One region of the Nocardioides secundeburneus genome, then DNA from elsewhere that is predicted to be linked to it. Evidence: predicted binding sites of a transcription regulator. Region 1 holds the regulator's gene; the other holds the start of a gene.
The links. Region 1 encodes LexA, which represses DNA repair genes until DNA is damaged. Its sites were predicted from a motif close to TCGAACANNTGTTCGA; they were not measured.
Positions count from the first base shown of each region.

Region 1 (4,183 bases):
CCCAGAAAGTGTCGATGGTGCGCAGGTGCTCGGCGTTGGCGTCGCGGATGGCCCAGACGCTCAGCACGCCCCACGGCATCAGCGTGGCCGGGGAGTCGACGACGTAGCCCTGGTCGGTGCGCCAGAGGTCCTCCCGCACGGTGCCGACGGAGCCGTCGGGCCGCTTCACCTTGATCGTCACGAACCGGTGCTCGAGCTGCCGCGGGCCGCCGTCGGTGAGGTAGGTGGTCGGGCTGCCGAGCAGCCGGTACTCGTAGGGCGTGAAGCGGTAGGCCGTCGAGACCGTGTGGCTCCAGGCGACCGAGGAGTTCCAGCCGATGTTGACGGCGGGCGAGCCGATGAGCGAGGCGCCGGCGACGTCGTAGCGGCCCGGGATGGTCAGGTGCTGCTGGGTGAAGCGGTAGCGGCCCTGCCACGGGAAGTGCGGGTTGCCGAGCAGCATGCCGCGCCGGGTCGAGGTCTCGGCTCCGCCGACGGCCGTGGCGTTGGAGCCGAACGGGCTGGCGGGGTCCTTGCCGAGCGCCGTCAGCAGCGCGTCGCGGTCGACCTGCGAGGCCCGCAGCGGCAGCTCGGGCAGGCCGGGCTCGGTGAGCGACGGCGGGTCGGCGTCGGCGATCTCCTTGACGAACACGCCGGTCGAGGCGAGCAGGTTCGCGAGGTAGACGCCGTACCAGAGGTCGAGGGTGGTGACGTCGGGCCGCAGGTAGCCCGCCCCTCGGCACGCCGGGTCGGTGATCCTGCGGGTGCGCAGCCACCGGTTGATGCCGGCGACGTAGCCGCGCACCAGCGCACGCGGCTCACGACCGGGGCCGGCCCCGCTCGCCAGCAGCCGCTCGACGACGCGCCGGTTGCGCAGGTCGGTGACGAGCGTGTCGACCTGCAGGTTGGTGCCGTTCATCGACACGTGGTCGTCGTAGCGGCCACCCGGGCCGAACCACCGCGATCGGAGCCCGCGACCGGTGACGATCGTGTCGAACAACGTGCAGGCCGAGGCCTCGGTCGCGGCGTAGCCGCTGCCGAAGCCGAGTGAGGCGACGTTCGTCGCGGTGATGTGCGGGATGCCGTGCTTCGTCCACCGGATGCGGGCCTCGTAGCGCGGCCGGCGTGGCTTCGGCTTCGCGGCGGTGCCCGGCTCGGCCCGGTCGGCGGCGGGGGTGCCGGAGATGGCGGCGGGGGCCGCCGGTGCGGGCGAGGTGGGCACGGCGACCAGCAGCGGCAGCAGGAGGCTGGTCGCGATCGCGGCAACGGGACGGCGCATGCCTGGCTAACGCCGCACTGTGACGACGGTTACGCCCGCGGCCGGGCCCGGTGCGGCAGCATGCCCGCATGGGGTCCCGCAGCGCCACCGTGTCCGTGCCCACCAGCGCCGTCGTCACCGGCGCCGCGCGCGGCATCGGACGTGCCGTCGCCGAGCGCCTCGTGGCCACCGGACACCGGGTGGTGGTCACCGACGTCGACGCGGCCGCGGTGGCGGCCACGGCCTCGGAGATCGGCGCGACCGGCGTCGTCCAGGACGTGCGCGACCCGGCGGCGCACCGCGAGGTCGCCGCGGCGGCGTCCGGTCTCGCGCCGCTGGGCGTGTGGGTGAACAACGCCGGCGTCGGCTTCGACGGCGACCTGGTCGACCTCTCCGACGACCAGGTGCGCGGGCTGGTGGAGATCAACGTGCTCGGCGTGCTGTGGGGCATGCGGACCGCGCTCGATGCGTTCGAGGCGACCGGGCGCGGCGGCCAGGTGGTCAACGTGGCGTCGCTGTCGGGCCTCGGCCCGGTGCCCGGGCTGTCAGTCTACGCCGCGACCAAGGCCGCGGTCGTCTCGATCACCTCGTCGACGGCGCTGGAGGCGCCGTCGGGGGTGGGCGTGCACGCGGTGCTGCCCGACGGCGTCGCGACCGCGATGGTCGAGGCGATGGCCGACGGCCGCGGACGGCACCTCGTGCAGTCGGGCGGACGCCTGCTGGGCACCGAGGACATCGCGGACGCCGTCGTCGGCCTGCTCGGCTCGCGTCGCGTGCTGCGCACCGTGCCGGCCTGGCGGGGCGGGTTGATGCGTGGCTCGAGCCTGGCGCCCTCGCTCGCCGCACCGGCGATGGCCCTGTTCGAGAAGCAGGGTCGCCGCCGGACCGCGCCGGGCTCGACGCCGCGCTGATCGAGCCCTAGAGCTTGCGCAGCACCGCCGTGACGACGCCGACGATGGTGGCGTGGGTGCCGTCGATGGGCTCGAAGGCCGGGTTGTGCGGCAGGAGCCAGACCTTGCCGTCCTTGCGCTGCAGGGTCTTGACCGTGGCCTCGCCGTCGATCATCGCGGCCACGATGGTGCCATTGTCGGCCGTCTGCTCCTGCCGGACGACGACGTAGTCGCCGTCGCAGATGGCGGCATCGATCATCGACTCGCCGGAGACCTCGAGGAGGAACAGGGCGCCGTCGCCGACCAGCTGCTGCGGCAGCGGGAACACCGACTCGAGGTTCTCCTCGGCCAGGATGGGTCCGCCGGCGGCGATCCGGCCCAGGAGCGGGACGTTGACCGGGGGGACGGCGACGTCGCCGATGCCGGTCTCGTCGTAGCTGGTCTCGTCGGCCGAGCCGATCGAGCGCCGGGCGGCCATGACCTCGGGCAGGAAGACCTCGAGCGCCCGCGGCCGGTTGGGGTCGCGCTTGAGGAAGCCCTTCTGCTCGAGCACCCGCAGCTGGTGGGCGACGCTCGAGGTGCTGGTGAGGCCGACGGCCTCGCCGATCTCGCGCATGCTCGGCGGGTAGCCGCGCTGCTCGATGCTGTCCTTGATGGTGGACAGCACGCGCTGCTGGCGCGGGGTGAGCCCGGTGGCGTCGGCGGGAGCGTCGGGAAGCTCGTGCACCTTGGTCGCCGAGCGGTTCGCGGAGTCGTCGGACGTGCGGCTGCGAGGCATGACCGCACTGTCCCACCAAAGAGGGCCGAGATCAAACATGTGTTCGAACGGCGTGTCGGCGCCGTCCGCGACGAGGAGGTGAACGTCCGGCGACCAGAGCGTCGGGGCCGTACCCCCGGCCGGGGATCGTCGTTGGACCCGGCGTGACCTCCGAGCTCCCGGTGCGCCGTCGCACCGTGATCGCGACCGGCTCCGCCGGCGCCGCCCTGACCACTTTCGCCGGCGGGGCCGGCACGCTCGGCGCCGCCGCCGACGACTCCGAGTCCCCGCGCCGACGGGCCGGACGCCGCTACTTCGCGCACGGCGTCGCCTCGGGCGACCCGATGCCGCGCCAGGTGGTGATCTGGACGCGCGTGACCCCGACCGCGGCGGCCCGGCCGGGGTCGGGCCGGGGCCCGCAGGTGACGGTGACCTGGGAGGTCTCGACGCGCCGGGACTTCCGCCGCATCCAGCGCCGCGGCGCCGTCGTCACCAGCGCCGCCCGCGACCACACGGTGAAGGTCGACGTCGCCGGCCTGAAGCCGGCCCGGTGGTACTACTACCGCTTCGGCTTCCGGGGCACCCACAGCCGGACGGGCCGGTTCCGCACCGCACCGGCCGCCGGCGCCCGCCCGCGCAACCTGCGGTTCGGGGTGGTCTCGTGCACCAACTGGCAGGCCGGCTGGTTCGCCGCCTACCGCGGGCTCGCCCGGCGCGACGACCTGCACGCCGTCCTGCACCTCGGCGACTACCTCTACGAGTACGGCCCCGGCGAGTACGGCTACGGCAGCACCGACCGCGACATCCGCACGCACGACCCGCGGCACGAGATGGTCTCCCTCTCCGACTACCGGCGACGGCACGCGCAGTACAAGACCGACCCCGACCTGCAGGCCCTGCACGCCAAGTACCCGTGGATCGTCACGTGGGACGACCACGAGGTCACCAACGACCAGTGGCAGGGCGGAGCTGAGAACCACCAGGCCGACGAGGGCGACTACCACCGCCGTCGCGCCCGCGCCCACCGCGCCTACGACGAGTGGATGCCGGTGCGCATGAGCGGCAGCGCCCGTCTCGGAGACGGCACGCGCCTCTACCGGCGCCTGACCTTCGGACGGCTGGCCGAGATCAGCATGCTCGACCTGCGCAGCTACCGCTCGGCACCGGTCGAGACCGCGCTCCCCTCCCCCGTCCCGTCCGCCGACGCCGGGGTCAGCGACCCCCGCCGCACCATCACCAGTGCGGCCCAGCTGCGCTGGCTGAAGGAGTCGTTGACCCGCCCGCAGGCGTTCTGGAAGG
Region 1 is NZ_JBDUUE010000009.1:35,083-39,265, reverse strand. It holds gene ABFT23_RS21695 (penicillin acylase family protein) at 1-1,258, opposite strand, end outside; gene ABFT23_RS21690 (SDR family oxidoreductase) at 1,327-2,148, shown strand; gene lexA (transcriptional repressor LexA) at 2,156-2,905, opposite strand; gene ABFT23_RS21680 (alkaline phosphatase D family protein) at 3,049-4,183, shown strand, end outside.

Region 2 (4,183 bases), on a different contig from region 1:
GCCCCGAGCGCGCCATGCGCGAGTTCCTCCGGCGTGGTGGCCGCGACCAGCGCGGCCTCGACGACCTCGCGCGCCAGGTCGCCGAGCGCCGCCGCGACCTGCTGCAGAAGCACGACCTCGACGGCACCCTGCGCCAGGTCAAGGAGCTGCTCGACCGGGCCGTGCTCGAGGAGCGCAAGCAGCTCGCGCGCGACGCGATGATGGACGACGCCGACCGGGCATTCCGCGAGATGCGCATGGAGAACGTCTCGCCGTCGCCGGCCGCCGCGGTCAGCGAGCTGTCCGACTACGACTGGCAGAGCCCCGAGGCCCGCGCGGCCTACGAGGAGATCAAGGACCTCCTCGGCCGCGAGCTCCTCGACCAGCGCTTCCAGGGCATGAAGCAGGCGCTCGAGGGCGCCACCGAGGCCGACCGGGCCGCGATCAACGACATGCTCGCCGACCTCAACGAGCTGCTCGCCAAGCACGCCGCGGGCGACGACACCCAGCAGGACTTCGACGACTTCATGGCCCAGCACGGGGACTTCTTCCCCGAGCGGCCCGAGACGATCGACGAGCTCCTCGACGCCCTCGCGCAACGCGCGGCCGCCGCGCAGCGGATGCTCAACTCGATGACGCCCGAGCAGCGCCAGGAGCTCATGGAGCTGAGCGCGCAGGCCTTCGGCTCGCCCGAGCTCATGGAGCAGCTCGGCCAGCTCGACGCCAACCTCCAGGCGCTGCGTCCCGGCGAGGACTGGGGCGGTTCCGAGCGCTTCGACGGCGAGCAGGGTCTCGGCCTCGGCGACGGCACCGGCGTCCTGCAGGACCTCGCCGACCTCGACGACCTCGCCGAGCAGCTCTCGCAGTCGGGCCCGCGCGCGCAGCTCGACGACGTCGACCTCGACAAGCTCGCCCGCCAGCTCGGCGACGAGGCCGCCGTCGACGCGCGCACCCTGCAGCAGCTGGAGAAGGCGCTGCGTGACAGCGGCACCCTCGAGCGCGGCACCGACGGCCAGCTGCGCCTGACGCCGAAGGCGATGCGCCAGCTCGGCAAGGCGCTGCTGCGCGACGTCGCCCAGCGCATGTCGGGCCGGCAGGGCCAGCGCGACATGCTCCGGGCCGGCGCGGCGGGGGAGCGGTCGGGCGCCACGCGCGCCTGGGCCTACGGCGACACCGAGCCGTGGGACGTGCCCCGCACGGTGCTCAACGGCGTCGTCCGGCGCGCGGGCGATGCCGCTGGCCCGCGGATGACGATCGACGACGTCGAGGTGCAGGAGACCGAGGCGCGCACCCAGGCCTGCGTCGCCCTGCTGGTCGACACCTCGTTCTCGATGGCGATGGACGGGCGCTGGGTGCCGATGAAGCGCACCGCACTGGCGCTGCACACGCTGATCAAGAGCCGGTTCCGGGGCGACCACCTGCAGCTGATCGGCTTCGGCCGGCACGCCGAGGTGATGGAGATCGAGCAGCTCACCGCGCTCGACGCGATGTGGGACAAGGGCACCAACCTCCACCACGCGCTGCTGCTGGCCAACCGGCACTTCCGCAAGCACCCGGGTGCCCAGCCGGTGCTGCTGATCGTCACCGACGGTGAGCCGACCTCGCACCTCGAGAGCTCCGGCGAGGTCTACTTCTCCTACCCGCCCCACCCGGTCACGATCGCGCTCGCCGTCCGCGAGCTCGACGCGTCGCGGCGCCTCGGCGCCCAGACGACGTTCTTCCGCCTCGGCGACGACCCCGGTCTCGCCCGGTTCATCGAGCAGATGGCCCGGCGCGTCGACGGCCGCATGGTCAGCCCCGAGCTCGACGACCTCGGCGCCGCCGTCGTCGGCTCCTACCTCGGCTCGCGGGACGCCGGGCGGCCGGGCGGGGACGGCGGCTACGGCGGCTTCGGCGGGATGAGTGGGCTGCGGTCGGCCTACGGGGACTGGATGGGTGGCCGCGGGTCCTGGGTCGGCGACGACTGAGGCGCTCTCGTGGGTGACTGAGGTGCGTGGTCGGGTTGGCCGCGCGCGGTAGCACGCCGCGTCTCGGCCTCAAGGACCAATCCCTACGCCTTGCTGTTCCGCGGATCTGGGGATTGGTCCTTGACCCCGAGCCTCTCGCGGCGTGCTGGTCCGGCGCGTGCGGTGGCGCCTCCGCAAGTTCCGGCGCACCGCCCGCCAAGCGCGGCCAGTTCCTGGGGGATGGGTTGAAGGGTGGTCGAGATTGACTCGAACATGCGTTCGAATTTGTGGTATCATGGCCTATGGCCACCGCGACCCGCACCGGCAGCGATCCGCTGCTGCTTGCCGTGCGTGGCCGTCGGCTCGCTGAGGCTGACGCGCAGGTCGAGACGCTGAAGTCCGTGCTGGCCTGGGCCGAACGGAACGAGGCTTCTAGCGACGAGGTCGTCGTGTTGCTGCAGTCGGTGGAGCGTCCGTTGCACCTGGCCGGGCCGGGTGCGCCCGCGGTGCCGGAGTACGCCGCGCTCGACCTCGCCCTCTCGCTCGGGACGAGCACCGACGCCGGGCTGACCTACCTCGGTCGGGCGCTCGAGCTGTGTCACCGGCTCCCGCGGCTCTACCTCCGCGTGGTCAAGCACGAGGTTGCCCTGTGGCGGGCGTTCAAGATCGCCGATGCCACCATGACGCTGTCCGAAGCGGCGGCCTGGCACGTCGACCGGTTCATCGCACCGGTCGCGGACCGGTGCTCGTTCGCCCAGCTCGACCGCACCGTCGACGCGGCCCGGGCCGAGCACGACCCCGCCGACGCCGAGGCCCGACGTCTCGCCGCGCTCGAGGACCGGCGCGTCACCGTGTACCTGGCCGGGGCGACCACCGACGGCACCGTCGACGTCGTCGCCACGTTGGACACCGCGGACGCGGTCGATCTCGAATACGCTCTGCGCGACCGTGCCCAGACCCTCGCCGACCTCGGGTCGACCGAGACCCTCGACGTCCGACGCTCCCAGGCCCTCGGAGAGATGGCCCGTACCCAGCTCGCCCTCGACCTCGACACCAGCGGTGGTGGTCGTGGGGTCACGATCTACGCCCACCTCGACGCCGCCAACCCTGATCTGCCGGGGCTGCTCGACAACACCCAGACCCCGCTGCTGGTCGACCAGGTCCGCTCGTGGTGCGAAGCCGCCGGCACGAAGGTCACGGTGAAGCCGGTGATCGACCTCGCCGAATCCGTCGAGACCTCCGCCTACCGACCCAGTGACGCGATCCGTGAACGCGTCACGTTGCGGGACCGGTGCTGCGTGTTCCCCGACTGCACCCGCCGCCGGGTCGACCTCGACCACATCGTCCCGTTCGAGTCCGGCGGCATCACCGCCACCTGGAACCTCGCGCTGCTCTGCCGACGCCACCACCGCGCCAAGACCCACGGCCAGTGGGCCTACCGGATGGTCGAACCCGGCCTCTACACCTGGACCAGCCCCACCGGCGTCGAGTCAGTCGTCGACCGACGCCCACCACCCGGCACCCGAGCACGCCGACATCCCTGAGCGCCCCACCAGCCCCGCGCACGACGTGAGCGGGGCTACCGGCGCGCACCGGCCAGCACTCCCGCCAGCTCCTCGACGCCGTCGACGAGGCGGGGCCCGGGGCGCGCCCACATGGCGTCGGCGTCGACGGCGTGCACGAGCACGTCGTCGGGCAGCAGGCCCGCGGCGACGAGCGCGTCGGCCTGGGCCTGCGCCCCGGCGCGGTCGTAGCCGCACGGTGCGACGACGACGACGTCGGGCCGCGCCGCGTGGACGGCGTCCCACGGCACGCGGGTCGACCTGTGGCCTGCGGTCCCGAGCACGCACGTGCCGCCGGCGAGCTCGACCATCTCCGGGATCCAGTGACCGGGTGCGTAGGGCGGGTCGGTCCACTCCAGGACGACGACGCGGGGCCGCGGCCCGTCAGCCGTCACGGACCCGACGGCGTCGAGCCGGGCGCGCAGCGACGCGACCAACGCGGTCGCCTCGGCGGACCGCCCGACGGCGGAGCCGAGCACCTCGATGGAGGCCAGCACCTCGGCCACCGTGTGCGGGTCGAAGGTCAGCACGTCGGCCGAGCACCCCAGGTAGGCCAGCGCGTCGTCGACGACGGTCACGTCGACGGCACACACCGCGCAGAGGTCCTGCGTGACGACGAGGTCGGCGTCGAGGTCGCCGAGCGCGCCCGCGTCGAGACGGTAGAGGTCCTCGCCCCGCGCGACGGCGGCGGCGACG
Region 2 is NZ_JBDUUE010000007.1:112,015-116,197, forward strand. It holds gene ABFT23_RS19305 (vWA domain-containing protein) at 1-1,946, shown strand, start outside; gene ABFT23_RS19310 (HNH endonuclease signature motif containing protein) at 2,228-3,469, shown strand; gene ABFT23_RS19315 (cobalamin-binding protein) at 3,505-4,183, opposite strand, start outside.
Region 2: a site for LexA is predicted at 2,193-2,208, ahead of ABFT23_RS19310 (HNH endonuclease signature motif containing protein). Genes of this name have one in related genera too.